One region of the Agrobacterium sp. ES01 genome, then DNA from elsewhere that is predicted to be linked to it. Evidence: riboswitches for the same ligand, from Rfam matches in the RefSeq annotation. Region 1 holds a riboswitch; the other holds the start of a gene.
What was found. A riboswitch is a leader RNA that binds a small molecule or an ion and turns the genes downstream of it on or off. The one in region 1 is predicted to bind thiamine pyrophosphate.

Region 1 (15,434 bases):
ATTCGTGCTGTTTCTGATGTATCTGGGTGTGATCGCACTCAACCGATCCATGGATGATCCGTCCAAAGCGGCCAAGCTCAGCGCGGTGCTCATTCTTGTCGGCTTCGTGAATATCCCGATCATCAAGTTCTCGGTCGACTGGTGGAACACGCTGCATCAGCCGGCAAGCGTGATGCGCCTGGGTGGGCCAACTATCGATTCAGAATTTCTGCGGCCGCTGTTCGTCATGGCGATTGCCTTCACGCTGCTGTTCTTCACCTTGCATATCATGGCCATGAGGAACGAAATCTGGCGCCGCCGGGTGGCTTCGCAACGGCGAATGGCCGCGCGGCTGGCGAGCCAGGGTGACAAGTCATGAGCCACACCTTTTACATCACTGCGTCCTACCTCATCACCTTCGGACTGATTGCCTTTGCCGTTTTATGGACATGGCTTGACGGGCGCGCACGGCAAAAGGAGCTGAAAGCCCTTGAGGCCGCAGGTATTCGTCGTCGCTCTTCGGTCAAGCCGGATGGAGCGCAAAGATGAGTGAGCAGGCGGGGAAAGAGGACGTGGCTGTCCAGCGCAAGGGTATCGGCCGCTATCTGGTTGCCGCCATTCCGTTGCTGGTCTTTGTCGGGATTGCCGCGACGGCGGGAAAGATGCTCTATGAGCAGGACTTCAACGGCAAGAATGCCTCTGATATTCCCTCTGCCCTGATTGGCACCAAAGCGCCTCAGCTCGCTCTTTCGCCGCTTGAAGGGGCAAATGTCCCGGCCCTGACGAGCTCTGAAATTCGTGGCAAACTCACACTCGTCAATGTCTTTGCGTCCTGGTGCGTGCCCTGCCGGCAGGAACATCCGGTCATCGAAGAGCTGAGCCGCGATCCGCGCATTACGATTGTCGGGATCAACTACAAGGACAAGCAGGAAAATGCGCTGCGGTTCCTAGGCGAGCTCGGCAACCCGTATGCCGCCATTGGGGTTGACCCCAATGGCAAGGCAGCCATCGACTGGGGCGTTTATGGCATTCCGGAAAGCTATCTCGTCGCAGCTGACGGTACGATCGTGTACAAAAAGGTCGGACCGTTCGATCCGGAATCGGTCGAGACACAGCTCAAGCCGGCTATCGAGAAGGCCTTGTCTTCGCCGTCAAGCTGAACCTGGCTGTTAAAGCGCCGCCTGCCAGTTCCGGATCGCCTCAACCGGCCAGACCAGCATCAACACGTTGAGGGTCAGATTGTCGCGAATCAGGTAGCCGGTCAGTAGCTCAAACGCCACGGCGACGAGGATGGTAATCCACACCGGCACGCGGCTTGCAAAGACGAAACCAATGACCATCCAGACCGTATCCATGGTCGAATTGAGAATGCTGTCACCGCTATAACCGACAGCCATGGTTGCGTTGCGATAGCGATCGATAATGATCGGCGAGTTTTCCAGGATTTCCCAACCGATCTCGATGACGGCTGCCAATGTCAGGCGCGCACCAAAGCTTGCCCGGCGCAGCACAGCCCAGGCCAGACCATAGAAGATGAAGCCGTGAATAATATGCGACGGCGTATACCAGTCGGCGATGTGCTGGGAGTTGCCGGGCGTATTGACGCCGGCCTCGAACAGCTTGACGTAACCGCATTCGCAGATCGGCACCCGGCCCATCAGATAAAGCGTCACGATCTGAGCCAGAATGAGTGCTGCAAGTGCCACGGACCAGAACACGGTTGAGCGATGAACCGTCGTTTCCCCCGGGCTCGCGCTCACTTTTGGTCCTTTGGCTCTTGCTCGACAGTGTGGCGCATGATCAACGGCATCTGGGCTAGGGTGAAGAGAATGGTGATCGGCATGGTGCCCCAGACCTTGAAATTCACCCAGACATCGTCCGAGAAATTGCGCCAGACCGCTTCGTTGAGGACAGCCAGAAAAAGGAAGAAGATACCCCAGCGGAGTGTGAGTTTGCGCCAGCCCTCATCATCAAGCTGGAAGGCGGCATTGAATACGTAGCCGAGCAAGGACCTGCCGAAATACAAGCCGCCCAGGAGCACGGTTCCGAACAGCGCATTGACGATTGTCGGCTTCATCTTGATGAAGGTCTCATCCTGGAGCCAGATCGACAGCGAGCCGAAGACGAGAACCACCACGCCAGAGACAAATGGCATCACCGGCAGATGCTTGAAGACAATCTTCGACACGATCAGCGATATTACGGTTGCCACCATGAACAAGGCCGTCGCGATCAACAGCGGTCCGCCGATCACGGACAGAGCCGGAAATTTCTGCGCCAGCCATTCACTACGCAGATTACCGAAGAAGAAGACAAGCAGAGGCCCGATTTCCAATGCCAGCTTCAGCAGCGGATGGTGCTTTTCTTCGGTCGTCGGCTTGGTGTCGCTTTCGAAATTAGCCATGGTCGACATTTATCCCTGATGTGCGTGGCCGGCGATTGCGTTGGCGAAATCCTCGGCCTCGAAAGGTTCGAGGTCCTCAACGCCTTCACCGACGCCAATGAAATAGACAGGCAGCTTGTGTTTGGCGGCTATGCCGACAAGGATGCCGCCGCGGGCCGTGCCATCCAATTTTGTCATAATCAGGCCGTTAACGCCGGCAATGTTGCGGAAAATCTCGACCTGGTTCAATGCATTCTGCCCGGTGGTGGCATCCAGTGTCTGCAATACCGTGTGCGGCGCGTCCGGATCGAGCTTGCCGAGAACCCTTACAATCTTCTCGAGCTCGGCCATCAGCTCGGCCTTGTTCTGCAGTCGGCCAGCGGTATCGATGATCAGGACGTCTGATTTTTCGGCGCGCGCCTGCTCGAATGCGTCATAGGCAAGGCCTGCTGCATCAGCACCGATCTTGCTGCCAATGAAGGTCGATCCCGTTCTGTCGGCCCAGATCTTGAGCTGTTCGATCGCGGCTGCACGGAAGGTATCGCCAGCGGCGAGCATGACCTTCAATCCTGATCCGGACAGCTTGGCGGCAAGCTTGCCGATCGTCGTGGTCTTGCCGGTGCCGTTGACACCGACCACGAGGATGACATGCGGTTTGTGGCTGAGGTCGAGCGCAAGCGGCTTTGCGACGGGCTTGAGAACCTTGGTGATCTCGGCTGCCATGATGCGGCTCACGTCTTCACCGGTCACATCCTTGCCATAGCGTTCGGCGGAGAGCGTGTCTGTTATCCGCAGCGCCGTTTCGACTCCAAGATCTGCCTGGATCAAAAGATCCTCCAGATCCTGAAGCGTGTCGTCATCAAGCTTGCGCTTGGTAAAGAGGGCGGCGATCTGACCTGACAGTTGCGATGAGGTGCGGAAAAGTCCCTGGCGAAGACGCTGGAACCAGGTCAGTCTGACAGTCGGTGCTTCTGGCGATGGGTCCGGAACGAGTGAACCGGTAGAGAAACCCTTGGGAAGCGAAATCGCGCCGTTGGCATTTTGCTGAAGTTCGCCATGGCTCAGATCGACTGGCTGCTCCGGCTGCGGGTGGAATTCGTCTACCGCTGGGGATTCCGAGGTGCTGTCGGCGTCAGAGTTTTTGTTCTGCGTGATGTCCCGTTCGGCAAAATCAGGCTCCGCAGCAGGTTCTGCCGCGGCCTCAACCTCGTCCGGTGCCGGCCCGCCGGCCGTTTCGATTTCCTCTGGCGCTACGGGATCCGCCGCAACCGGGATCTCTTGCAAAGCCGATGCGGTTTCCGCCTCCTCGACGAGATTTTCCATATGCTCGGCATCGGACACCTGCGCCTCTTCAGTAGCGGGTTTGTCCTTGCCGAACGTGAACACTTTCTTGATGAAGCCGAGAGCCATTTTTTTGTCCGTTTGAAAATCAGGCTGCCGAACGGCCTACCAGTTGCATTTCAAGATGACGGTCATTGTGACCGGTGATGGTGACGGCCACAAGGTCCCCAGGTGTCAGGCCAGGGGTTGCTACGGCCGTGAAGTCTTCGGTGTGACCCACACCGCCATTTTCGACCAATACCTTATGCCGGCTACCCACTTGAGCATTCAAATGTCGCAGCCGAAGTCTGTCTGCTGTTTGCCTCAGACGCGCGGCACGCTCCTTGATCAGACGACGATCGAGTTGGGGCATGCGCGCCGCTGGGGTACCCGGACGCGGGCTATATGGGAAGACATGAAGATTGGAGATGCCGATCTCCTCCGCCAGGCTTTCCGCATTGGCAAACATCTCTTCGGATTCCGTAGGAAAGCCAGCGATCATATCGGCACCGAAACTCATGGATGGGCGCAATTGTTTCACGTGCGACACAAATTCAAGAGCGTCCTGCCGGCTGTGGCGACGCTTCATGCGTTTCAAAAGCAGATCGTCTCCGTGCTGCAGCGACAGGTGCAAATGCGGCATGAAGCGGGATTCATCGGCGATCAGATCGAGAAGGTCAGTGTCGACCTCAATGCTGTCGATCGATGACAATCGCAACCGCTCGATCTCCGGTACCAGTCGTAGAAGCGTTTTCGCCAATTTGCCGAGGCTTGGCTGGCCGGGAAGATCAGCGCCATAGCTGGTTGCATCGACGCCGGTCAGAACGACCTCCCGATAGCCGGATTCAACAAGTTGCCGCGCTTGATCGACCACTGCGCCCATGGGAACCGAGCGCGAATTGCCGCGACCGTAGGGAATGATGCAAAACGTACAGCGATGGTCGCAGCCGTTCTGCACCTGGATGAAACCGCGCACATGGCCGTCGAGATGGGCGATCATCTGCGGCGCGGTTTCCGTGACGCTCATGATGTCGTTGACGCGCAGCTTCTCTTCAGCCGCGATGCCGAAATCTGGAAGCGATTGATAGCTTTCGCTTTTCAGCTTCTCTTCATTGCCAAGCACCAGATCCACTTCAGGCATTGCTGCAAAGACGGAAGCTTCGGTTTGGGCGGCACAGCCGGTCACGACAATGCGGGCTTCCGGATTGTTGCGACGCGCCCGACGTATGGCCTGGCGGGCCTGGCGGACCGCTTCACTGGTGACCGCGCAGGTATTGAAAAGGATGGCATTGTGAAGGCCGGCCTGCTCAGCCTCAACCTTCATCACCTCGGACTCGTAGGTATTCAACCGGCAGCCGAAGGTGACGACATCGATGCCAGCTTTCGTGTCCATCGTCACTTGGCCGAAACTCCGGCTTCTGCTTCCCGCTCAAAGGCACCTGTCGACGGATCAAGCTGACCTGACCATTCCCATTCAGCCGGGCCTGTCATGATGACCTTGCCATCGCCTTCTCTCCACTCGATCACGAGTGGCTGGCGGATCGGGCTGGAAGCAACATCAATCGTCACATTGCGCCCTGTACGCTCCGTGCGTGCAGCAGATACTGCGGCGGCACAGGCGGCAGATCCGCAGGCAAGCGTCAATCCGGCACCACGCTCCCATGTGCGTGTTCTGAGCGAAGATGGTCCCGTCACCTGCGCCAATGTAATGTTGGCCTTTTCCGGGAAGATCGGATGGTTTTCTAGAAGCGGTCCGAAACGTTCCAGATCGTAGCTCATGGGATCGCCGTCGACCCAGAAGATCGCATGCGGGTTGCCCATGGACATAGCAGAGGGCGAATGCAGGATTGGCGCGTCGATCGGCCCGATTTGCAGTTCTATGCGGCTTGTGTCGTAAAATTCTTCCTCAAGCGGGATGCGGTCCCATTCGAAGACCGGACGTCCCATATCGACCGAGATCAGTCCATCGTCATGCTCAATCGCACCTAGGATTCCAGCAACCGTCTGAAATGTGAAGGACTTGCGCCCCGTTTCGGCTGCAAGTGCCTGCACGACGCAGCGGGTGCCGTTACCGCAGGCCTGCGCCTTTGTGCCATCGCAATTGAGAATGTCGATCCATGCATCCGTTCCGTCCGTCACGGCGTCGTGGATGGCCATGATCTGGTCGAACGTGGTCTCGGCATTGGCCGCAAGGGCGATTGCGGCTTCTGCAGTCACATGATCCTTGCGGCCGCGCATGTCGACAACCAGGATCTTGTTGCCAAGCCCGTTCATCTTTGCGAATTCGACCATTGCGACCATGACATTTTCATTCCGTTTGGGGTTCTTGCGTGTATATGGCGGAATTGACCGTGAATTGCCAGTGTCTAAGGCAGTTTCGATACGCATACCGGATGTCAGTTTGTCTCGGTTTACGGCGACTTTTCCACGCTATCCGATGTCGCCAGCTTTACAGGCGCCTCCATTGCTCGGTTGCTTGCAGCCATTGACACGTGCGTGTCTCCGGATCGTCGTTCAAGGTAATGTCGGTCACCACTGCAGCAGTGTCGGCACCGGCATGCAATACGAGAGGCGCGCGCTCCGAGGTGACACCGCCGATGGCGACCAGGGGAATGTTGCCTATCCGTGCCTTCCAGTCGGTTACGCGCTCAACCCCTTGAGGCGCCCATTTCATCTGTTTCAGGATTGTTGGCCAGACGGGGCCGAGCGCAACATAGTCGGGATTGACGGCAAGCGCCGTGTCGAGTTCAGCATCGTCGTGGGTTGACACACCGAGCTTCAACCCGGCCCTATGAATGGCACCCAGATCCGCTTCGACCATATCTTCCTGACCGAGATGGACAAAATCACAGTCCTCCTCAATCGCGATCTGCCAGTGGTCATTGATGATTAGCTGGCATTCATGGGCTTTGCAGATGCGCCTTGACCTTCGAACATGATGCCTGAGCATCGTGTCATCGATGTTCTTCATCCTGAGTTGCACGAGTTTCACCCCAAGGGGGACCAGACGCTCGATCCAGTCGGCGCTATCGACGATCAGATAGAAGGGATCGAGCTTCATGCGAAAACGCCTTTGCCGATGACGGGTGTGGAGGGCACAGCCATGTCGCGCGGTTCCAGCGGGCCTGCCAGATAGGCGATGCGGCCGGCAGTGATCGCGGAGCCGAAGGCTTGCGCCATCGATGCCGGATCGCCGGCCCCGGATACGGCGGTGTTCAGCAGAACAGCATCATAGCCGAGTTCCATGACCTGCAGTGCATGGGAGGGGCGTCCTATGCCGGCATCGACGATCAATGGGATATCGGCAAATTCGGCCCGCATTGCTTTCAAACCCACCATGTTTTGCGGCCCCATGGCAGAGCCGATCGGTGCGCACCAGGGCATCAGCACCTTGCATCCGGCATCGAGCAGCTTTTCGCCAACCACAAGATCGTCGGTTGTGTAGGGGAAGACGTTGAAGCCATCTTCTGAGAGAATGCGGGCAGCCTCTACCAGAGCAAAAACATCAGGTTGCAGCGTATCCTGATGGCCGATCACCTCAAGCTTGACCCAGTTTGTGCCAAAGACCTCACGGGCCATCCTTGCTGTCAGTATGGCCTCGGAAACGGAGTGGCAGCCGGCCGTATTGGGCAGAACCCGAACCCCGAGTGCCCGGATCAGATCGAAGAACTCGCCACCCGACTTGCCGCCTGCTGTTTCCCGGCGAAGCGAGACGGTGACAATTTCAGTTCCGGAGCATCTGACGGCCTGCTCAAGGACTGTTGGCGACGGATAGCGCGCCGTGCCAAGCAGAAGACGCGATTGAAGCGCGACATCGTATAGGATCAGCGTCATCGTCAGCCTCCCTGCTTGGGGCTCAGGATTTCGATCCGGTCGCCCTCGTCGAGGCGATGGACGGCGCGATCCTCACGATGAACGAGGTTGCCATTGACGGCGGTCGCCAGCCAATCACCCTCGTAGTCGAGGGCTGTCATGAGATCGAGAAGCGTTACAGCTTCGATTGTAACGGGTTCGCCATTTACGATCAGTGTCATGCTGTCAGCCTTTCTTTTCTGCGCGTCGGGTGCGAAAGTCGGTCTGCAGCTGCGACCGCGAGTGCTGGAGAAAGCAGGAAACCGTGGCGGTAAAGCCCGGCAAGGGCAAAGCCGTCCGGCGTCTCTTCAATGCGTGGAATGTTATCGGCAAAGGCGGGTCGAATGCCGGTGCCGGTCTCAATGATGCGAGCCTCTCCAAAAGAGGGATGAAGCGCGTAAGCCGCGTTCAAAAGCTCCATCATTGAACGCGCGGTTATCGGGCCATCGTCGGCAGCTTCGATCATGGTGGCGCCCAGCATGAAGCGATGTTTCTCGCGGGGCACCAGATAGACCGGGTGGCGCGGATAAAGGAGGCGCACCGGGCGCGATAACGTGATGTCTGGTGTGTCGAGATAGAGCATCTCGCCGCGCACACCGCGCAGGCTGTTGGCGGGGCCAATGGCGGCTGGTCCGGTGCAGTCAACGATGGTGTCGAAACAGCCGGTGTCCTTTGCTTTTGCACCCAAATGAAAGGTGACGCCGCTTGCTTGCAAAGACCGATGGAGACCGGCCAGGGCTGCTCGTGGATCAAGATGCGCTTCCTCGGGGAAAAAGAGAGCTTTGGAAAAGCGGCCGGCCAAGCAGGGTTCCAGCGCCGCGATCTCCTCTGCGTCCAGCCAGCGAAAGCCGCGCGTACGGCCGGCAAATCGCTTCAGTTCTTCTCTATCGCGGGGTGGAGCGACGACGAGAGTTCCATTCTTCTTCACCGAGCCTGGAAGTGCCGCCTCCCACCAGTCGGCTGCCGAAAGGCCAAGTTCAAGAATGCACTCTTCCGCCGCCTCACGCTCGCAATACGGAGCCAACATGCCGCCCGCATAATGCGACGCGCCATGGCCTATGACAGAGCGGGTTTCACTGACCTCAACCTTGATGCCGCGACGCGTGAGTTCGAAGGCAGCCGTGAGGCCTGCAACGCCTGCGCCTTTGATCAGAACAGCCATGGACGCGACTCCGTGACTGAAGCCTGCTCTGGGTGATGAGCCGGCTTGCCCGATTGTCGATCGTGAAAGCGGCTCATTGCTTTCCCCCTTCGACCGGCATGTAGAGATCGCCGCCCGCACGGTATTTCTCGGCCATGGCGGCCATTCCTTCTTTCTGGGCCTCGGCGCGGATGTCGTGGGAGATGCGCATGGAACAGAATTTGGGGCCGCACATGGAGCAGAATTGCGCTGTCTTGTGCGCCTCTTTTGGCAGGGTCTCGTCATGCAGCGCACGAGCCGTTTCCGGGTCGAGCGAGAGGTTGAACTGATCTTCCCAGCGAAACTCGAAGCGGGCGCGGGACAGCGCATCGTCGCGGGCCTGTGCTGTCGGATGGCCCTTGGCGAGGTCTGCGGCGTGGGCCGCGATCTTGTAGGTAATGACGCCGGTCTTCACGTCGTTGCGGTCTGGCAGGCCCAGATGTTCCTTCGGCGTGACGTAGCAGAGCATGGCCGTGCCAAACCAGCCGATCATGGCGGCGCCGATGCCGGAGGTAATGTGGTCGTAACCGGGGGCAATGTCGGTGGTCAGTGGCCCCAGGGTGTAAAAGGGGGCCTCGCCGCAAACAGCGAGCTGCTTGTCCATATTGGCCTTGATTTTGTGCATTGGCACATGGCCTGGGCCCTCGATCATCACCTGGCAGTCCTTTGCCCATGCGATCCGGGTAAGCTCGCCCAGCGTCTCCAATTCGGCAAACTGGGCGGCATCATTGGCATCGGCAATCGAACCGGGGCGTAAGCCATCGCCGAGTGAGAAAGACACGTCGTAGGCGCGGCAGATGTCGCAGATCTCCTCGAAATGCTCGTAGAGAAAACTCTCCTTGTGGTGATGCAAACACCACTTGGCCATGATCGAGCCGCCGCGACTGACGATACCTGTGACCCGGTCGACGGTCAGATGGATATAGGAGAGCCTGACACCGGCGTGGATGGTGAAATAGTCGACGCCCTGCTCGGCCTGCTCGATCAGCGTATCGCGATAGACTTCCCAGGTGAGGTCCTCGGCAATTCCATTCACCTTTTCCAGTGCCTGATAGAGCGGCACGGTGCCGATCGGTACGGGTGAATTGCGGATGATCCATTCGCGGATATTGTGGATGTTGCGGCCTGTGGAGAGATCCATCACCGTATCGGCACCCCAGCGGGTGGCCCAAACCATTTTGTCCACCTCCTCTGCCATGGAGGAGGTGACTGCGGAGTTGCCAATATTGGCGTTGATCTTGACCAGGAAGTTGCGGCCGATGATCATCGGCTCGGCTTCGGGATGGTTGATGTTGGCTGGGATAATCGCCCGCCCCCGGGCGATCTCCTCGCGCACGAAGTCCGGCGTTATGACATCCGGGATCGCCGCGCCGAAGTCTTCTCCATCGCGTGTTCGCATTTCCTTCACGGCCTTGCGGCCAAGATTCTCGCGGATCGCCACGAATTCCATCTCTGGCGTGATAATGCCGGCGCGGGCATAGGCAAGCTGGGTGACAGCCTGCCCGGCGAGCGCTTTTCGGGGTGTCGGCAAGGCAGGAAATTGCGGGGTCAGTTTCTCACCCGAGACAAATCCGTTGTCTTCGGGTTTCACCGAGCGACCGTCATAGGCTTGCGTATCGGCGCGCGCTGATATCCACGCCTCTCGCAGGCGGGGCAAGCCCTGTTCAATGTTTATGGTGTTGCCAGGGTCTGTGTAGGGACCAGAAGAATCATAGACTGTGACCGGTGGTTCGCCAGCGGTCGGGTGGACGCTGATCTGGCGCATGGGAACGCGGATATCGGTATGGACCTCGCCTGTGACATGGATTTTTGTCGATGCCGGCAGCGGACCAGTGGTGACTTCGGGTGTTGGAATTTTCGAGGCAATGTTCATCGTGAGGCTCCAAGTATTCGGTTTGGAGACCCAGTCATGTCAGCCGGAATGATGAAAAGACGCCACAAGCCCCAAAATATTCGGGCCTTGATTGCACAGCGCTCGCACCGTCCCTACGCCAGTATGAACTGGATCAGGTTCAACGGGTCACCGCGCTGTTTATGCAAACCTAGCGGAATCTCAGCCCCTTGTCGGGACACCCCTGGTGAATGGCTTCAAGGTTCTTCCGCGAATGACGATTTGTCAATGCCGTTTAGGGCATGGGCACGTCGAACACCTCGCCGGCATGAAGCGGGCGGAAGCGGGATGCCGCTATGTCCCTTTCTGCTAAGGCCTGGCTCAGCGCGGTGACGGGCGCGTCTATGGCCTCGTCGGTCAGCTGGAATGTGCCGAAGTGGTGACCTGCCACATGGGCTGCATTGCAAAGCGCCATACCGTCCACGGCTTCTTGCGGACTTTGATGCTGACCCTTCATGAACCAGCGCGGTTCATAGGCGCCAATCGGTAAATTGGCGAGACGGAAACCACCGTGTTTTTCCCGGGCTGCTCGATAGTTTATGCCGTCGTGAAAACCGGTATCACCGACATGATAGATTTTGCCGAATGGCGTTGAAATCACGAATGCGGCCCAGAGTGCCATACGTCTGTCGGTCACCCCGCGGGCTGACCAGTGATGGCAAGGTTCTGCATCAATCGTTACGCCGTCCCAATAGGATAGCTGCTCTCCCCAATCCATGGTCGAGACCTTGGCGTCGGGAATGGATTTGTGGATGACCGTGTCATTGCCAAGCGGCGTGATGATGTGGGCACCGTGCTCGGCATAGAGGCGTTTCAACGTCGAGATGTCGAGATGGTCATAGTGATTATGTGTCACGAGCACCACGTCGATATCCGGAAGATCATTGAAGGCGATCCCCGGCTTGGCCACCCTTTTCGGCCCGGCAAAACTCAAGGGGCTTGCGCGATCAGACCAGAGGGGATCTGTCAGAATGTTGAGGCCTGCGACCTGAATGAGCAGAGAGGCATGGCCGATCATCGTGACGCGAAGCCCATCGCCCGTGATGCGCTGTGTCGGTTTTGTCGGTGCAAAGGGGCTGGGGGCCGACTTTGGCCATTTCGCCCGTTCACCTTTGAACTTCCACTTTAACAGATCGCGCAGGCCTGCCGGTTTGATGCCGCCAGGGTTGAAAAAGCGAACGCCGTCGAAATGCTTGGAGGGCGGACCATCATAATAGGGGTTGGGCAGCTTCTTTGGCATTCTTCCCTCCTCGCAACGAAACCGTGTCCAGTGTTACCTAAGCTTCATAACGTCAATTGAAAGACGCTGACCTTAAAGCAAAAGGCCCCGCAGTCTTGACTTTATGATGGATTTCCTGTTTATCGCGCCGAAATCAGCGACAAGAGCAGACTCTTGAGCCGCCGACCGGGACCCCTAACAGGTATAAACAGATCCCGGAGGTCAACACCCGACAGCGCGATGCGCCCTCGGGTGCTTTTTGGCTTTGCGTCTTGTTTTTGCCGCCGAAAGAACCAACGTTGCGGGCGAAGCTATAGCCAACTCGAAACGACAAGGAAGAGCCGATGTTTGAAAACCTCCAGGACCGCCTTGGATCCATTCTAAATGGACTGACGGGCCGTGGCGCACTGTCGGAGGCGGATGTTTCCGCTGCCCTGCGCGAGGTGCGTCGTGCGCTTCTCGAAGCCGACGTCGCGCTGGAAGTGGTGCGCGAATTCACCGAGAAGGTGCGCGAAAAAGCCGTTGGCGCCGCCGTTGTGAAGTCGATCAAGCCTGGCCAGATGGTCGTGAAGATCGTTCACGATGAGCTGGTAGACATGCTGGGTGCCGAAGGCGTCACCATTGATCTTCATGCAGCAGCACCGGTCGTCTTGATGATGGTCGGTCTGCAGGGCTCGGGTAAGACAACAACCACCGGCAAGATTGCCAAGCGGCTGACGGATCGGGACCGCAAGAAAGTTCTGATGGCTTCGCTCGATACGCGCCGTCCGGCCGCGCAGGAGCAGCTTCGCCAGATTGGCGAACAGATCAAGATCGATGTCTTGCCGATCATTGCCGGCCAGTCGCCGACAGATATCGCGGCACGCGCGGTTCAGGCGGCAAAGCTTGGCGGCCACGATGTCGTGATCCTCGATACGGCTGGTCGTACGCATATCGACGAACCCTTGATGGTCGAGATGTCCGACATCAAGAAGAAGTCCAATCCGCATGAAATCCTGCTGGTCGCGGATGCGCTGACCGGTCAGGATGCTGTCAATCTGGCTCGCAATTTCGATGAGCGCGTTGGCATTACCGGCCTTGTTCTGACCCGTATGGACGGTGACGGTCGTGGCGGTGCGGCACTTTCGATGCGTGCGGTAACCGGCAAACCGATCAAGCTGATCGGTGTTGGTGAAAAGATGACGGAACTCGAGGAGTTTCATCCTCGCCGTATCGCCGACCGCATTCTCGGTATGGGCGACATCGTTTCGCTGGTCGAGCGAGCATCGGAAACGATCGATGCCGAAAAAGCCAAGGTCATGGCCGAGAAAATGGCCAAGGGCAAGTTCGACCTGAACGACCTCGCCGATCAGCTCAAGCAGATGCAGAACATGGGCGGCATGGGGGGCATCATGGGCATGATGCCTGGTATGGCCGGCATGAAGGACAAGATGGCTGCCGCTGGCATGGACGACAAGATGTTCGCCCGTCAGTTGGCGATCATCTCTTCCATGACAAAGGCCGAGCGCGCCAACCCCGATCTGCTCAAGCACAGCCGCAAGAAGCGTATAGCTGCGGGCTCCGGCACTGACGCTGCTGCCATCAACAAGCTGCTCAAGATGCACCGCCAGATGGCCGATATGATGAAAGCCATGGGCGGCAAAGGCAAAGGCGGCGGCATGATGAAGCAGATGATGGGCGGTCTTGCCGGCAAGATGGGCCTCGGCGGAATGGGCGGTGGAATGCCGGACCTTTCCAAGATGGATCCCAAGCAGATGGAACAACTGGCCAAGCAGGCCGATGCCATGGGTCTTGGTAAAGGCGGTGGCCTGCCAGGCATGGGTGGCGGAGGATTGCCTGGCCTTGGCGGTCCGAAACTGCCAGGTCTTGGTGGCCTTCCCGGATTGCCCAAGAAGAAGTGATGAGGAACCAGCATGATTGATCCCGCCATCAAGGAGCAGCTCGCCGGTTACCGCCAGTCGATCGACAATATCGACGCAGCGCTTGTCCATATGCTGGCTGAACGCTTTCGCTGCACCAAGGCAGTGGGTGTTTTGAAAGCACAACATGAATTGCCGCCGGCAGATCCGGCGCGCGAAGAATACCAGATCACCCGGCTGCGCGAACTCGCTCACGATGCCCAGCTTGATCCGGATTTTGCGGAGAAGTTCCTGAATTTCATTATCAAGGAAGTGATCCGTCACCATGAAGCCATTGCTGCCGAGCACGGCAGCGCAACCTAAATGCCGTTTGAAACAAACGGTCCAAGAAAGCCTGAAGGAGTAAACACATGGCCCTGAAAATTCGTCTTGCACGCGGCGGTTCCAAGAAGCGTCCTTATTACCAGATCGTTGTTGCCGACGCTCGCAGCCCACGCGACGGTCGTTTCCTGGAGAAGGTCGGTTCCTGGAACCCGATGCTGGCCAAGGACAACGAAAAGCGCGTTGAACTGAACGCCGAGCGCATCCAGGAATGGGTTGCCAAGGGCGCCCAGCCGACAGACCGCGTTCTGCGCTTCATGGCTGAAGCTGGCCTCGCGAGCCGCGACGCTCGCGTCAACCCTGAAAAGGCAAAGCCTGGCAAGAAGGCTGTCGAGCGCACCAAGGAAAAGGAAATGAAGGCCGCTGAAGCTGCAGAAGCCGCGGCTGCTGCAAGCGAAGCTGCTGCCGAGTAATTTTCTGCCGATATGCATGATTTTACGGCCGGCATGCTCTCATGCCGGCCGTTTTCCGTTTCCCTTCGCTGGTGACATTCACTAAAAGAGACCACATGAAATGAACTCGAAACAGATCTGCGGCTGATGGCAAAACTCGAAAATCCTGTTCTCATGGCGACCATCGGATCCGCACAGGGCCTGAGAGGCGAAGTGCGGGTGAAATCCTTTGCTGCCGACCCGACGGCACTTGGCGATTACGGCAATCTTCACGCCAAGGACGGTCGCGTCTTCGAGATTCTGGAAATTCGCGAAGCCAAGACGGTCGTGGTTGTCCGCTTTCGTGGCGTCAACGATCGCAATGCCGCGGAAGCCTTGAACGGGCTTGAGCTTTATATTGAACGCGACGCCCTGCCGGATGACGAGTTGGACGAAGACGAGTTCTACTATGCCGATCTTGAGGGGTTGCAGGTGTTCGACGCGGAAGGTGCTCATTATGGCGCCGTGAGCGGAGTCTATGATTTTGGCGCCGGTGACCTGCTCGAATTGAAAGGGCCGGGCAAGCGCCCCGTGCTTATTCCCTTCTCCGAGGCTGCGGTGATCGAAGTCGATATGGACGGCGGACGTATTATCGTTGATCCCATCGCTGCGGGACTGAAGGATGATGGCGATATATTGCCGCTCGGCCGCAGCGGAAAGCCACCCTCTGACAAGCGCGGATGAGCCGCAAATTATGACCTTCAAAGCAACGGTGCTTACCCTTTATCCGGATATGTTTCCCGGGCATCTCGGCCATTCCCTTGCCGGCAAGGCATTGGCGCGCGAGGACTGGTCGCTGGATACGGTTCAGATCCGGGATTTTGCCACCGGCAAGCATCGCAATGTTGACGACACACCGGCCGGTGGCGGAGCCGGCATGGTGCTAAAACCCGATGTTCTGGCTGCTGCAATCGATTCGACCGGGACCGATACGAGACC
Region 2 (15,434 bases), on a different contig from region 1:
ATGCCGGCAGCACATCGCGAAAACGGCCCGGTTCAGGACGATCACCATACCAGGCGATGCCGAAACCATCCGCATTGGTCGAGGTCATGGCCTTCGTGGCACAATGGGATTGTTCAATCAGGGAATGAGCAGGCGAGCTGACAAGCTCTTCAAGATAGAGAGGCGCTCCGCGATAGGCTGCCCAACGGCACATGTCTTTTGTTCTCCGGCCAGCCGCATCCGCATGCGGCGGTCCAGACAGTGTTGGCATTCTTGGCTAAGATTATCTTAATCCGCCCATTTTTCATTGAAAGAATTTTGCCGGTCTCGCCAAATCGAACGGAGATACGGCAGCAAAAAGGTGAACAGTGCGTTCTGGCCCACCCTCTTCGCGTCACGGCTGTTTCGACTATATTGACTGCAACTCAGTTTTTGCTCGAAAGGAGCCACGGATGTCCATTCGACCTGTCAAACACGAAAGCCAAGCCCAGCCCACCATGGAAGGCGCCGGTGTCAAACTGAATCGGGTCTTTGGCTTCGGCGATCCGTCGATGACTGACCCCTTCTTGATGATGGATGATTTTCGCAACGACAATCCGCAGGATTATATTCGCGGCTTTCCCTGGCACCCGCATCGGGGTATCGAAACGATTACCTATGTCTTGGCAGGCACCGTTGAGCATGGCGACAGTCTTGGCAATCAAGGCATGCTCGGTGCCGGAGACATTCAGTGGATGACAGCCGGTAGCGGCATCATGCACCAGGAAATGCCGAAGGGCGATTTCGCCGGCAAGATGCATGGCTTCCAGCTATGGGCCAACCTGCCGTCTTCACTGAAGATGACGGCACCGCGCTATCAGGACATCAAGGCCGCAGACATTCCGGTCGTCGTCGACGACGATGGCACGGCAGTGCGGGTGGTCTCCGGCAGCTTCTGGGGTAAATCCGGACCCGTGGACGGTATCGCTGCCGAGCCTGTGTATCTCGATATCTCGGTGCCGCCGGGCAAGCGCAAGACGTTTCCAGTTGATACCTACCGCTCGGCATTTGCTTATATCTTTGCGGGTTCCGGCACTTTTCGGGATGCCTCGAAGCCGTTCGGCGTGCGGGTGGAGAAGGAGTTCGAGGGCGAAGAACTCAATATCCGCGACCTCTCCGGCAATCGTACACTGGTCGTCTTCGACACGGGCGATGAAATTACGGTTCAGGCAGGTGACCAAGGCATCCGCTTCCTGCTGGTGTCGGGTAAACCGATCAAAGAACCGGTCGCCTGGCATGGCCCGATCGTGATGAACACACGTGAAGAATTGATGCTGGCGATGCAGGAACTGCAAAACGGAACATTCATCAAGGCCGATCACTAACGGCGCGACCTGAACCACTCGAAAGTGCGGGATGAAAAATTCGGCATTTTCAGGTGGCAGACCTTTGCCCGGATTGCGATGTTGTCTTGAACCAACGAGGGAGCGGACAATGCGGATTGACGGGCAGTGCCATTGCGGCAAGGTGACCTATGAGGCAGAGATCGATCCGGCCGAAGTCTATATCTGCCATTGCACAGACTGCCAAAGGCTGACCGGGTCGCCGTTCCGCGTCACGGTTATCACCGCCTCAAATACCGTTCGCCTGACCGGTTCGGCACCAAAGCTCTATATAAAGCATGGCGACAACGGGAATGTGCGAAAGCAGTTTTTCTGCCCCGAATGCGGATCGCCGCTCTTTACCACAGGCGAAGATGAAACCGGTGAGCGCGGAATTCGCTGGGGAAGCATCAACCAACGCTCACAACTGTTTCCTCGCGAACAGATGTGGTGCCGGTCCGCAGCAACCTGGTTGCCTGACATCAGTGACCTTCCCGAAGATCAGGAAGATTGACGCGAGGCAACGGACTGCCTGCCCTTGGAGGTCAGCTTTGGCGCCACAGCTCGTGAAAGTGATGGACCGGGCCGTGACCTGCTCCAACCGCCAACTGACCGGCAGCCAGAACAGCCCCCGTCAGCCAGATCTTGGCAGTGGAAATGGCAGTGAGGACGTCCACACCCTTTGCAAGTTCGGCTGAAATAGCACTGGATAGAGAACAACCGGTTCCATGGGTGTTGGGCGTATCGATGCGGTTTGCTTCGAACCAGTGGGTTATGTCGCTCGTCACCAGAACGTCCGGACTGTCCTTGCCTTCCAAATGTCCGCCTTTCAACAGAACTGCCTTTGGTCCAAGCGTCAATATCTGGCGCGCTTGACCTTCCATCTGCTCTCTAGTCGCAGCTTCCGCTAAACCGAGCAGAACGGCAGCCTCTGGCAGATTTGGTGTGAGGCAGGTTGCAAGTGGCAGGAGTGCGCTTTTCAAGACTGCGACGGCATCCGGTTTGAGAAGCGGTGCGCCACCCTTGGCGATCATGACCGGATCGAGGACGACCGGGACAGATCGATGGCGCTGCAATGCCTCCGCCACAGCCTTCGCAATATCTGCATTGGCGATCATGCCGATCTTAATGGCATCCACGCGAATATCGGCAAAGATCATGCGGATCTGCTCGGCAACAAAGGCATGCGGCAGCGGATAAACCGCAGACACCCCTTGCGTGTTTTGCGCGGTCAATGCGGTGAGCGCTGCCATTCCGTAGGCGCCCAAAGCGGAAAAGGCCTTCAGGTCTGCCTGGATGCCCGCCCCGCCGGATGGATCAGATCCTGCAATGGAAAGGACGTTTCGGATCATGCGTTCATCCCCCCACCACCGGTGAAACATGATCTCGAATTTGCGCTGTACTTCATCTCGTCCCTTTCAACCGGGCGAAGACGCGGGAGATCTTGATCAGAAAGCGATCCAATCGGACGATCCCGAGCGACTCCCTCCGCCAGCATTATCTGGTTCAGGTTCCAAGGGTACCTCTCAGCCCGTCTTGCAACGAACGCCCCTGTCTCTCCAGACCTCAGTTTAACGACAAAGCCTACGCTGTGTCACGCGCGAAGCTGAGGCGCGCTGGGATGTAGCAAACAGCCTTCGGCCCTGATGCTGGCGCTCCAACTTTGCCTCCTGAAATATTTCCGGCGGGCCTGTTGGACAGCCCGCCTCGAGAGATTACCTTGCCTACCGAATCCGTTCCCCACCCTGCCACATCCGCGCAGACCGCTTCCATCTGAAAGTCCCTCAATGCCTCAGAACACCAATGACGTCTTTGCAACCGGTTACGACGCCTTTCTGTTTGATCTAGACGGAACCTTGATTAACTCGATTCTGGCCGCCGAGCGTGTGTGGAGCCGTTGGGCAGAAAAGCATGGTCTGGATGTGGAAGCTTTTCTGCCGACCATGCACGGCAAGCGCGGCATCGACACAATCCGCGGACTTGCCCTGCCGGGAGTGGATCCGTTGGCAGAGGCAGCTGACGTCGAACGCGGGGAAATCGAGGATGTCGAGGGCGTGGTCACGATCGAAGGTGCCGCAGCGTTCCTATCGTCGCTGCCGCCGTCGCGGTGGACCATCGTGACATCGTCACCCGTCAATCTGGCAAAGGCCCGTCTGGGCGCGGTCGGACTGACACTACCGTCAGGCAGCGTGACCGCAGAGGATGTAACGGTGGGCAAGCCAGATCCGAGCGGGTACCGCCTGGGCGCGTCCCGGCTCGGCTTCGACCCCAGCCGCTGCCTTGTGTTTGAAGATGTGCCGGCCGGCGTTCAGGCGGGCAAGGCAGCGGGCGCGGATGTGATGGTCATCACCTCGACGCATCAGCACGAGCACACCCTTGGCGAGCCATCGATCGTCGACTATCGCGAAATCTCGGCTACGACAGACGAGGATGGCCGACTGCGATTGGTCAGGCGGTAATCACGCCGCCTTTGCGACGTGATATTCCTTGATCTCGACCATCTTGATCGCAGGATGGCGTTCGGATTCATAGCGAAGCGAGAACGTATCCTGCGCCATGAAGACTGGATCGCCATCTAGGTCCCGGCAGATATCGCCGCGACGTGCGGTGATGAACTTTTCCAGATCGGCGTTCTGATCGGCTGAAATCCATCGGCAGACAGAGAAACGCGCCATCTCGAACGAGACCGGCAGGCCATATTCCCCTTGAAGGCGCTCCTTCAAGACGTCAAGCTGCAGCGCTCCAACAACCCCGACGATGGCGGGTGAACCGTCCTCCGGCTGAAACAACTGAACCACGCCCTCTTCCGCCATCTGCTGCAAGGCTTCCTTGAGCTTTTTGGCCTTCATGGCATCCTCCAGGCGAACGCGACGCAGGATCTCCGGGGCAAAATTGGGCACGCCCTGAAAGACGAGCGCTTCGCCCTCTGTCAGTGTGTCGCCGATACGCAGTGTTCCGTGGTTCGGAATGCCAACGACATCGCCGGCATAGGCCGTGTCGGCAAGCTGACGCTGGGACGCGAAGAAGAACTGCGGCGCGGTCAGGCCAAGCTGCTTGCCGGTACGGGCAAGCTTTGCCTTCATGCCGCGCTCCAGCTTGCCAGAACAGACACGTGCAAAGGCAATACGGTCGCGGTGGTTCGGGTCCATATTGGCCTGTATCTTGAAGACGAAGGCCGTCATCTTGTCTTCGCTTGCATGGACGGTACGAATATCCGCCACCTGGTCGCGCGGGGGCGGGGCAAGTGCGCCAAGCGCGTTGATGAGGTCGCGCACACCATAATTGCGAAGCGCCGAACCGAAGAAGACCGGCGTCATATGCCCTTCGAGGAAAGACTGCCGGTCGAACGGACGGCAGGCTTCACGGGCGAGTTCCAGCTCCTCGATAAAGCTCTCGCGCTCGTTCTGTGGCAAATTTACCGCGACAGTTTGAGGTCCGTTGACCGGTGTTGCCTGGACCTGTGAGTCTGGGCCGCGATAGGTGTTGTTGGTCAGATGATAGGAACCGCAAAACGACTTCGAGCGGCCAACAGGCCAGGTGACCGGAGCGGTATCCAGCGCCAGCTTTTCTTCCACTTCGTCCAGAATTTCAAACGGATCGCGGCTTTCACGGTCCATCTTGTTGACGAAGGTGATGATCGGAATATCGCGCATCCGGCACACTTCAAAGAGCTTCAGCGTGCGAGACTCGATACCCTTTGCAGCATCGATCACCATGACCGCTGCATCGACAGCGGTCAGGGTGCGATAGGTATCGTCTGCGAAATCTTCATGGCCGGGTGTGTCAAGAATGTTGAAGACATTGCCGCCGTATTCGAAGGTCATCACGGAGGTGACAACCGAAATGCCGCGCTCGCGCTCGATCTTCATCCAGTCCGAACGGGTCTGAATCCGGTCTTTCTTTGCCTTAACTTCGCCGGCGAGCTGGATCGCACCACCGAACAGCAACAGCTTTTCGGTGAGCGTTGTCTTACCCGCATCCGGGTGCGCGATGATCGCAAAGGTTCGGCGACGAGAGACCGCCTCGGCAAGTGTTTCGGCCATGAGCTGAAAATCCTTATTCGTTGGGCGGTTATCTAGCGACTTGAGGGCGAATATGCAATTGGAGACACGCAACTCCCGCCAGGAAGGAAAATGCCATGCGCGACGTTCTCGGACCCTTGCTCAATCTCGTTCGCCTCCCCCACGGTGACGGCATGGAATTGCCAGCCTATGAGACGGCGGGCGCCGCTGGCATGGACCTGCGTGCAGCTGTCAGTGAAGACGATGCTGTCGTTCTCGACCCCGGTCAGCGCGCGCTTATTCCAACGGGCTTTGTGTTTGAGGTGCCACATGGATTTGAAGCCCAGATCCGTCCGCGGTCCGGCCTCGCCTACAAGAACGGTATAACCTGCCTCAATACTCCGGGCACCATAGACAGCGACTATCGCGGAGAGGTGAAGGTGCTGCTCATCAATCTGGGCCATGATCCCTTCGTGATCAATCGCGGCATGCGAATTGCGCAGATGGTGATCGCGCCGGTGGTGCAAGCACGTGTTGCCGAGACATCGTCTGCAAGTGAAACGACACGCGGACATGGCGGCTTCGGATCGACGGGAACGGCATGACGTTACCCCCAGCTCGACCCGGACTCGTTTACCGAGAAGACTATTTCGCTGATGCCGCTGGCTGGCAGTCGGTCAAACAGTTGCTTCGTGACGTCTTCGAGGTCGAGATCAACCCGATCGATCTTTATGGCGGCCATGACCGCAGCAGCATTGCATGCGCCTGGTTCGATGAATATGGCAGAGTTGTCGCCAATCTCAGCGCGTTTTCACTGCCAATGATGATTGACGGGCAGGTCAGACGCTGTGGCGGTTGGCAAAGTGGCGCGGTGCTACCTGAATACAGGGGAAGAGGCCTTTTCCGGAGCCTGATTCAGCGAATGTTTGAGCGATGTGAGGAGGCAGGCTTTGAGAGCTTGGTCCTGCTGACGGACAAACCAACACTCTATACGCCCTACGAATTCGAAGTGCTGCCCCAACACATCTTCAAAGCTTCGGTCCCTGGCGATGGTTCTCGTGAGCAGACACGAATGCTCGATCTCGCGATACCAGACGATGTTGATCTGTTGAGCCGCCATCTGGACCAGCGCATTCCGGTTTCTTCGCGCTTTTCAGTGTGCTGCCATTCGCGCATGTTTTTCCTGAACTGTCATCTCATCACCGGCGTTCACTTGACCTTGATGGAAAGAAGTGGGGTTATCATCGGATGGCGCAAGACAACCGATGGCGAGACTGAACTTCTTGATATTATCGGACCCTGCATCCCATCGCTGGCCGATATTGCGCAATCACTGAGTTGGGACGAAAAGTGCATCCGTATCGGCTTTCCTCCCGACAAGATCGGCGTTGAAAACGTCGACATACGTCAAGACGATGACGATCTCGTTTTGATGATGCGCGGCCCAATTGAACATCGACCAAAGAGGGCGTTCCGCCTTACACCTATGGCCGATTTTTGAGTCAGCGGAATAAAGATCTGCCTTGCGTCGTCAGGACATGCGTTTTTTTCCTCGCCAGTTGAGGACTTAGTGATTGCATGCTGGCGATTTGTGCCTGTTGATCCTATCTTTTAAGCAACGACAATATTCAAAGGGAGCACCACAATGGCCGATGCAAAGAAACCGGGACGCGGACGCGTCTATGCCTCGATCACGGAAACTATCGGCGATACGCCGATTGTGCGGCTCGACAAATTCGCCAAGGCTAAGGGCGTTAAAGCCAATCTGCTGGCCAAGCTGGAATTCTTCAACCCGATTGCGTCCGTGAAGGACCGTATCGGTGTCGCCATGATCGAGTCGCTGGAAGCTCAAGGAAAAATCACACCTGGCAAGACCACTCTGATCGAACCGACATCCGGGAATACCGGCATCGCGCTTGCCTTTGCCGCTGCCGCCAAAGGCTACAAGCTGATCCTGACCATGCCCGAAACCATGTCGATCGAGCGCCGCAAGATGCTGGCGCTTCTTGGGGCAGAGCTGGTTCTGACCGAGGGTCCGAAGGGTATGAAAGGCGCGATTGCCAAGGCAGAAGAACTTGCTGCATCCGCGCCGAATGCCCTCATTCCTCAGCAGTTCGAAAATGCCGCCAATCCGGAAATCCACCGGAAGACTACTGCCGAAGAGATCTGGAACGATACCGACGGCGCGATCGACATTCTGGTGGCGGGTATTGGCACCGGCGGCACGATTACCGGCACCGGCCAGGTACTGAAGGAGAGAAAGCCTTCCATCAAAGTTATCGCAGTTGAGCCTGCAGACAGTCCGGTTCTCTCAGGCGGCAATCCCGGTCCACACAAGATCCAGGGTATCGGCGCCGGCTTTGCACCCAAGATCCTCGACACATCGATCTACGACGAAGTTGTCACCGTGAGCAACGACGAAGCCTTTGCCAATGCCCGTCTGGTTGCACGTCTGGAAGGTGTACCTGTCGGCATTTCGTCAGGTGCAGCCCTGGAGGCCGCGGTCAAGATCGGTAGCCGCGAGGAGAACGCCGGCAAGACAATTGTGGTTATCATTCCATCCTTTGCCGAACGCTACCTGTCGACGTCACTGTTCGACGGCCTTGGTGAATGAGGCCGCTCGCCCCAATTGAATGATTGACGAAATCTATCAACTGGCCGCTGCGCGCGACGTCACGCAGCGGCCATCTGCCGTTCGGCCGGAATACGGTAGGATATCGCTTCGGCCAAGTGGATGCGGCCCAACTTGTCCGACCCATCGAGATCGGCAAGCGTTCTGGCAACCTTCAATACCCGATGGTAACCCCTTGCGGAAAACCGGAATTTCTCGGCTGCATCTCTCAGTAATTGCAGGCCGCCGGGATCAGGTTCTGCCAGTTTTTCGATGAGGGAAGTGGAAGCCCTTGCATTGAGGTAGATGTCGGGCATGCCGGCCTCTTCGAAGCGTATTCTCTGCCTTTCCCGCGCAGTGGCTACACGCCTTGCGATCTCTGCGCTGGCCTCAGCCGGTCGCGGCCTTATAAGGTCCGTTGCAGACACGGATGGGACATCAATACGGATATCGATGCGGTCCATGAGCGGGCCGGAAATACGGGCCTGATAGTCAGAGGCGCAGCGCGGACCGCGCGCACAGCTGTGACCCGGCTCGCCAGCCATACCGCAACGACATGGATTCATGGCAGCCACGAGCTGGAAGCGCGCGGGATAAGTGACCCTGTGGTTGGCCCGGGCGATGATACAGTCTCCCGTTTCCAGCGGCTGGCGCAGGGCATCCAGCACCTGGGGCGAGAATTCCGGGAGTTCGTCGAGAAAGAGAATGCCGTGATGGGCAATCGATGCCTCGCCTGGTTTGGCCCGTAAACCGCCTCCAACCAGCGCTGCCATGGTCGCCGAATGATGAGGCGTCCGGAAAGGCCGGGTGTCCGATAGCTTGCCGCCTGACAACTGACCTGCGATCGAGTGGATCATCGAGACTTCCAGCAGTTCTGCCGCGGACAGTGGCGGCAAAATTGAAGGCAGGCGTGCCGCGAGCATGGATTTTCCGGACCCTGGTGGGCCGACCATCAAGAGGTTGTGGCCTCCTGCGGCCGCGACCTCAAGCGCACGTTTGGCACTTTCCTGCCCCTTTATATCTGCCAGATCCGGCACGTTTTTTGGCAAAGCGCGTACGACCGGCTCGGGCCTGCTCAGCACCTGTGTGCCACGAAAATGATTGGCGAGCGCAATCAGGCTTCTGGGTGCCAAGATGTCGATATCGGCGCCGGCCCAAGCAGCTTCCGACCCGCTATCGGCAGGGCAGATCAGTCCCTTGCCCATGGCGTTGGCGGCGACTGCCGCAGGAAGTGCACCGGCGACCAGAGCAATGGTGCCGTCCAGATTCAACTCCCCGATCACGACATAATCCTGCAGGGCGTCCGCTGGAATGGCACCGAGTGCCGCCATAAGACCAAGTGCAATCGGCAAGTCGAAATGAGAACCCTCTTTGGGCAAATCCGCTGGCGCGAGATTGACCGTTACGCGCTTTGCCGGCAGTGAAAGGCCAGAGGCGTGGAGTGCCGCCTGTACCCGTTCTCGGCTCTCCGCCACTGCCTTGTCGGGCAGTCCGACGATCTGCATGCCGACCTTTCCAGGCGCCACCATGACCTGAACATCGACCGGAACGCCATCGACTCCCTGAAATGCAACTGTACTGACACGTGCAACCATTGCCTGCCCCAATCCACCCGGAGAGGACCACGAAATACATCTTTCGCGGACAACAGGTTGCAAGGTGACATCATTTCCCGCGGAAAACAAGAACATTTAGCGAACAACTTAAACCCAAGCGAGCATTTGGGTTGTAAGCGGTTGAGCGACAAGAACAAAACGTGTCCAGAGAGAAGGAGTCTCGGATAACCTAGGCGCGCTTCTTCTCGATCGCATCCCACATCAAGGCGGCAATGTCAGCGCCTCCGAAGTTTTTCACTTCTCGAATTCCAGTTGGAGAGGTGACGTTGATCTCGGTCATATAGTCGCCGATCACATCGATGCCGACCAGAATGAATCCGCGTTCGCGCAGCGCCGGCCCGATGCGTGCGCAGATTTCCATTTCCCGTGCAGTCAGTTCGGTTGCTTCTGCACGTCCACCGACATGCATGTTGGAACGGCTGTCTGTTTCGGCAGGCACACGATTGATGGCGCCAACCGGTTCGCCGTCAATCAGAATGATGCGCTTGTCACCCTTGCGTACCGCGGGCAGATAGGCCTGCGCTATATAGGGTTCGCGGTACATCTGGCCGAACATTTCCAGTAGCGAGGTAAAGTTGCGGTCATCCTTGCTGGAATGGAAAACGCCGGCTCCGCCATTGCCGTAGAGCGGCTTCAATATGATATCGCCCATTTCCTGACGAAAACGCGCAATCTCATCACCGTCCTTGGTAATGAGCGTCGGCGGCATCAGATCGGCAAACTCGGTAACGAAGATCTTCTCTGGCGAATTGCGAACCCAGGCCGGATCATTCACCACCAGTGTCTTCGGATGGATACGCTCCAGCAAATGGGTGGAGGTGATATAGGCCATGTCGAAGGGCGGATCCTGACGCAGCAGAACCACATCCATAGTCGACAGATCGATCCGCTCGGGCTGACCAAGCGTGAAATGATTGCCCTTCTCGTCGCGCAGTTCCATCGGCTCTACAACCGCAAAAACCTTGCCATCGCGCATGGCCAGGCGATCTGGTGTGTAGTGAAAAAGCTTGTAGCCGCGGTTCTGCGCCTCAAGGCTCATGGCGAATGTAGAATCGCCGGCGATATTGATGCCAGAGACGTGGTCCATCTGAACCGCGACGGATGTAATTTTTGCCATTGCCAGAACCTCATTGAAACCCACCCTGATTTAGGGCGAGCCAACTGCAAAGGCAACGGCCCGGACGTGAATTAGCCGGCCCGCAGATCGATCATGGTCACGCGTCAATGCCTGGCTGTTTAGAGGGGCGTATCGCGGCCTTTATTTTACGCGCAATTGCAAGCGGAAAAGGCAAAGGCCGACGCAGAAATGCTATCTTTCGTACATAGTTATCGACACGCCATACGGCCCAGGTTCCCCCACGGAAATAGGCAATGTCACCGGCCCTCAAGAGACGCTGCGTGCCATCTTCGGCTGTAACATGAACTTCGCCCTCCTGGATGACGACCGTCTCATCCCAACCGAAAAACCAGCGAAACTCGCCTGCTGTGCAGTCCCAAACAGCTGTCATACCGCCCCCGTCATCGCTGGAAGAATGATGGGCAAGCCGCGCGACAGGTGTGCCGCGAATGATCCACTCGGGCTTGATTGGTGCCGCTTCCAACGCCAGAAGCCCGCTGCTTGCGGCCACAAGCGGCGGTGCGACCGGCGCCTGCCGATAGCCATTGCGGATTGCCATGGTCCCGGCCAACCCGGCAATAAGAAGTTTGATCGGCATGATACCTGCCCCCTCGAAAGACGTTCTGATCCTTCGACGCTATCATTACCCGGTAAAATACATGTTCAGCGGATTGTTAGACTTGTAACCATCGAAAGCGTTAGGGATCGGGCGGGCGTTTGGGATATTTACAGAACTTCTGCCGGTGCATTGATCTCCACCTGCCCCAGCTCCGCTGTCACGGAACGCTGAAACGGTGTCGCGATCCGCTTGCCCGTATCGGCGTTGAAGAAATGCAACCGGTCGACGGTAACGGCAAGAGGCATCCGGCCCGATATGGTGACTTCGGTCGGCAGTACAGCCGTCAGGGCTTGATCGCCCAGCAGTCCATGAACGAGACGCTGCGCACCAAGTTCCTCCACGTAATCCACTTCCAGCCTCAGCATGGCATGCTCCGGGTCGGTCGCAATCGACAGATCCTCTCCGCGAATACCGATCGTCACTGGTCCAGCCTCGCTGATCGTGGCACCGAGTTCGATCTGCGAAGAGCCTATGCTAAGATGAGACCCTTCGACCGTACCATTCAAAAGGTTCATGGCCGGCGAACCGATGAAGCTTGCGACAAAAGTGGATGCTGGCTGGTGATAAACCTCCAGCGGGGTTCCAATCTGCTCGATTGCACCACCGTTCAAAACGACCAGACGGTCGGCCAGTGTCATGGCCTCCAGCTGGTCGTGGGTTACATAGATCGCAGTGGTTGCGAGACGGCGCTGGAGACGACGAATTTCGCCGCGCATGGACACGCGAAGTTTGGCGTCGAGATTGGAGAGCGGCTCATCGAAGAGAAAGGCCGCCGGCTTGCGCACGATGGCTCGACCCATTGCAACGCGCTGGCGCTGCCCGCCTGAAAGTGCTCTCGGCTTACGCTTGAGATAGGGCTCAAGCTCCAACATGCGCGCTGCCTCGGCAACCCGGGCTGCGATCTCGTCCTTGGGTGTTTTCCGGTTTTTCAGGCCATAGGCGAGATTGTCATAGACTGTCATATGCGGATAGAGCGCGTAGTTCTGAAACACCATGGCGATGTCGCGGTCGGCAGGTTCCACTTGGTTGACCACGCGGTCGCCGATGCGAACCGTGCCCTCGGATATGTCTTCAAGTCCGGCAACCATTCGCAACAAAGTTGACTTGCCGCAGCCGGACGGGCCGACAAGGACGATAAACTCTCCATCGACGATATCGATGTCGACCGATTTTACGGCGCGGACGCCGCCATCATAGATCTTCGAAACGTGTTCAATTGCAATCGACGCCATGGGACGCTTACCTCTTATTTGTCGCTTTCGGTCAGGCCCTTGATGAACCAACTCTGGAAGACGACGACAATCAACAATGGGGGCAGAAGTGCCAGCACGGCGAGCGCGAAGGCTTCATTGTAGTCGGGAATCTGGGAACCGATCCATACCTGCAGGATCTGCTTGATGCCCCGCATCAACGTGTAATAGGTCTCATCGGTCGTCACCAGCAACGGCCAGAGATACTGGTTCCATCCATAGACGAACATGATGATGAACACTGCCGCGATCATCGTACGCGATATCGGCAGCAAGATATCGATGAAGAATTTGAAGGGACCTGCGCCGTCGATCCGTGCAGCCTCGAGCAATTCATCCGGGACAGACTTGAAGAATTGCCGAAAGAAGAAGGTGCCGGTCGCCGATGCCAGCAGCGGCACGATCAAGCCGGAATAACTGTTGAGCATGCCAAGTTGGCTTGCCACTTGGTAGGATGGGACGATGCGCACTTCCAAAGGAAGCAACAGCGTGGTGAAGATCATCCAGAAGGCCAGTGTCGCGAAGCGAAAGCGAAAATAGACGATCGCATAGGCCGCCAACATGGACAGAACGATCTTGCCGATGGCGAAGCCGAGCCCCAGAATGAGCGAGTTGAGCACCATCCGAGCGCCGGTCACCTGACCGGTAAAACCGCCTTTTTTGGTGAGAACTGCCTCATAGGTATCGGTGAAGTGTCCGCCCCAGGTGAGCATCAGTCCTTTCATGTGGATATCGGCGGCTTCATGCGTGGAGGTCATGAACGCCACCACGACCGGGGTCAGCATGAACACCACACCCACCATGAGAACGAGATGGTCCCAGAATTTGGTCTTGTACATCTTGTCAGTCCTCAACCGTAATGAACGCGCCGCTCGATGAAGCGGAATTGGACGATGGTGAGGACAAAGACGACCACCATCAGAATCACCGACTGCGCCGATGAGGAGCCGAGATCGTTGCCGCGGAAGCCATCAAGGAAGACCTTGTAGACCAGCGTAATCGGATTGTTGGCTGCCTTGTCCTTCACCATGACGTCGATGACCGAGAAGGTGTCGAACAACGCATAGGTAATATTGATGATCAGAAGGAAGAAAGCAGTTGGCGTCAAAAGCGGCAGAATGACGGTCCAGAAGCGCCGACTGCTTGAACGACAGTCAATGGCTGCCGCCTCGCGAATGGAGGCCGGAATGCCCTGCAATCCGGAAAGCACGAAGATGAAATTGTACGGGATCTGTTTCCAGACAGCGACGGTGACCATTGCAAATGCGGTATCGAAATAGTTGATACCGACCTTCATGTCCCAGCCGAGATACGAGGCCATCTGGACAAACGGACCGATATGCTGGTCGAAAAACATCATGCCGATCAATCCTGCCACTGGCGGCGCAATCGCATAAACGCAGATGAGCAAGGTTTTATACGTTGCGTTGCCGCGAATGACGGCATCGGCCTTTACGGCAAGCAGCAGCCCGATCGACAAAGAAAGAAACGTCACAAGGATGGTGAAGACGAGCGTGAAGCGCGCAATTTTCTGGTACTCCACGGACAGAAGAGCATCCGTGTAGTTCGCAGCTCCAACGAAGGTGGAACCGAAGCCGAAAGGGTCCTCGATATAGAAGGAGGACTGGATCGCCTGCACCGACGGCCAATAGAAGAAGATGATCACGACCAGCATCTGCGGCAACAGAAACAGGTAGGGGAGAACCGGCGAGTTGAACTGCACGCGCTTCATTAGGAACCCTTTTTTACTGAAAAGCCCGGGGGTGCAGCACCCCCGGAACCCTGTTCAATTCGAGACTGTGGCAATCAGCCAGCGGTCTTGGCGAAGCGTGCGAGCAATTCGTCGCCTTCCTTCTTGATGGTTTCCATGGCGTCCTTCGGTGTGGTTTCGCCAGAGAAGATGCGGTTGTATTCGCGTTCCATCACAGAGCGGATCTGCGGGTAGAAGCCAAGGCGATAGCCCTTGTCCCAATCGCCGCCCGGCAGGGAAAGCTGCTCGATACCAACTTCAGCGGCAGGCTTTTCCTTGTAGTAGCCTTCCGACTTGGCAAGCGCGTAGGCTTCCTTGGTGATCGCCACGTAGCCAGTCGCCTGATGGTAGAACTTCTGGATCTCAGGCGAAGTCAGGAAGTGGAAGAAGGACGCAGTGCACTTGTTTTCAGCATCGGACTTGCCGGACATGGCAAACAGTGCAGCACCACCGATAAAGGTGTGTACACCTTCAGGAATGATCGACTTCCAGTAAGGAAGGAAAGTTGCCGAGAAAGGCATCTGGGCCGTTTTCTGCAGTCCGCCGAACGAACCTGAAGAGCCGATCCAGAAGGCGACCTTGTTTTCTTCGAAAGGCTTCTGGTTATCGGACCAGCCAGCACCGTAATAGGCGAAATAGCCTTCGTCGTACCAGGCCTTCAGCTTCTCATACATCATGACGTGGTTCGGATCGGTAACGTTGATCGTCGTATCCTGAACGCTGTCGTAACCGTTGTTGTTCGACGCAAACTGAATGTTGTGACGTGAGAAGAAGTTCTCGGTGAACTCCCAGGTCAGTTGCGACTGGACGAGCGGAATATAGCCGGCTTCCTTGAGCTTGGGCGCAATCGCTTCGAACTCTTCCCAAGTCTTGGGCGCTTCGACACCAGCCTTCTTGATGGCCTCGTCGTTGATATACATGATCGGCGCCGAGGAGTTGAACGGCATGCCAACGAACTTGCCGTCTGAGTCGGCATAGAAGTAGCGAACGCCTTCAATGAAATCGTCACGATTAAAGTCATAGCCGGCGTTCTTGATCAGATCTTCGGCGGGAATGGTCGCGCCCCTGGCGTTGATGATGGTGGCAGCACCGGCATCAAAAACCTGAAGGATGTTCGGCTGTTCGCCTGA

Region 2: linked by a shared signal. The riboswitch ahead of thiD (bifunctional hydroxymethylpyrimidine kinase/phosphomethylpyrimidine kinase) and the one ahead of thiC (phosphomethylpyrimidine synthase ThiC) in region 1 are both predicted to bind thiamine pyrophosphate.

The regions. Positions count from the first base shown of each region.
Region 1 is NZ_JBNQTH010000006.1:101,189-116,622, forward strand. Features, by position in the region: gene ACQQ2Q_RS17495 (heme ABC transporter permease) at 1-358, shown strand, start outside; gene ccmD (heme exporter protein CcmD) at 355-528, shown strand; gene ACQQ2Q_RS17505 (DsbE family thiol:disulfide interchange protein) at 525-1,139, shown strand; gene ACQQ2Q_RS17510 (DUF2585 domain-containing protein) at 1,149-1,739, opposite strand; gene ACQQ2Q_RS17515 (septation protein A) at 1,736-2,383, opposite strand; gene ftsY (signal recognition particle-docking protein FtsY) at 2,393-3,772, opposite strand; gene mtaB (tRNA (N(6)-L-threonylcarbamoyladenosine(37)-C(2))-methylthiotransferase MtaB) at 3,792-5,075, opposite strand; gene dapF (diaminopimelate epimerase) at 5,078-5,983, opposite strand; gene ACQQ2Q_RS17535 (thiamine phosphate synthase) at 6,132-6,743, opposite strand; gene ACQQ2Q_RS17540 (thiazole synthase) at 6,740-7,516, opposite strand; gene thiS (sulfur carrier protein ThiS) at 7,519-7,716, opposite strand; gene thiO (glycine oxidase ThiO) at 7,713-8,696, opposite strand; gene thiC (phosphomethylpyrimidine synthase ThiC) at 8,770-10,587, opposite strand; TPP riboswitch at 10,680-10,801, opposite strand; gene ACQQ2Q_RS17560 (MBL fold metallo-hydrolase) at 10,841-11,845, opposite strand; gene ffh (signal recognition particle protein) at 12,169-13,725, shown strand; gene ACQQ2Q_RS17570 (chorismate mutase) at 13,738-14,046, shown strand; gene rpsP (30S ribosomal protein S16) at 14,094-14,477, shown strand; gene rimM (ribosome maturation factor RimM) at 14,604-15,179, shown strand; gene trmD (tRNA (guanosine(37)-N1)-methyltransferase TrmD) at 15,190-15,434, shown strand, end outside.
Region 2 is NZ_JBNQTH010000001.1:1,289,038-1,304,471, forward strand. Features, by position in the region: gene ACQQ2Q_RS06330 (class II glutamine amidotransferase) at 1-193, opposite strand, end outside; gene ACQQ2Q_RS06335 (pirin family protein) at 432-1,343, shown strand; gene ACQQ2Q_RS06340 (GFA family protein) at 1,453-1,854, shown strand; gene thiD (bifunctional hydroxymethylpyrimidine kinase/phosphomethylpyrimidine kinase) at 1,886-2,692, opposite strand; TPP riboswitch at 2,807-2,903, opposite strand; gene ACQQ2Q_RS06350 (HAD-IA family hydrolase) at 3,128-3,799, shown strand; gene ACQQ2Q_RS06355 (peptide chain release factor 3) at 3,800-5,383, opposite strand; gene dut (dUTP diphosphatase) at 5,479-5,946, shown strand; gene ACQQ2Q_RS06365 (GNAT family N-acetyltransferase) at 5,943-6,842, shown strand; gene cysK (cysteine synthase A) at 6,987-7,955, shown strand; gene ACQQ2Q_RS06375 (YifB family Mg chelatase-like AAA ATPase) at 8,015-9,547, opposite strand; gene gshB (glutathione synthase) at 9,738-10,685, opposite strand; gene ACQQ2Q_RS06385 (cupin domain-containing protein) at 10,783-11,283, opposite strand; gene ACQQ2Q_RS06390 (sn-glycerol-3-phosphate import ATP-binding protein UgpC) at 11,412-12,536, opposite strand; gene ugpE (sn-glycerol-3-phosphate ABC transporter permease UgpE) at 12,551-13,393, opposite strand; gene ACQQ2Q_RS06400 (ABC transporter permease subunit) at 13,405-14,286, opposite strand; gene ACQQ2Q_RS06405 (extracellular solute-binding protein) at 14,361-15,434, opposite strand, start outside.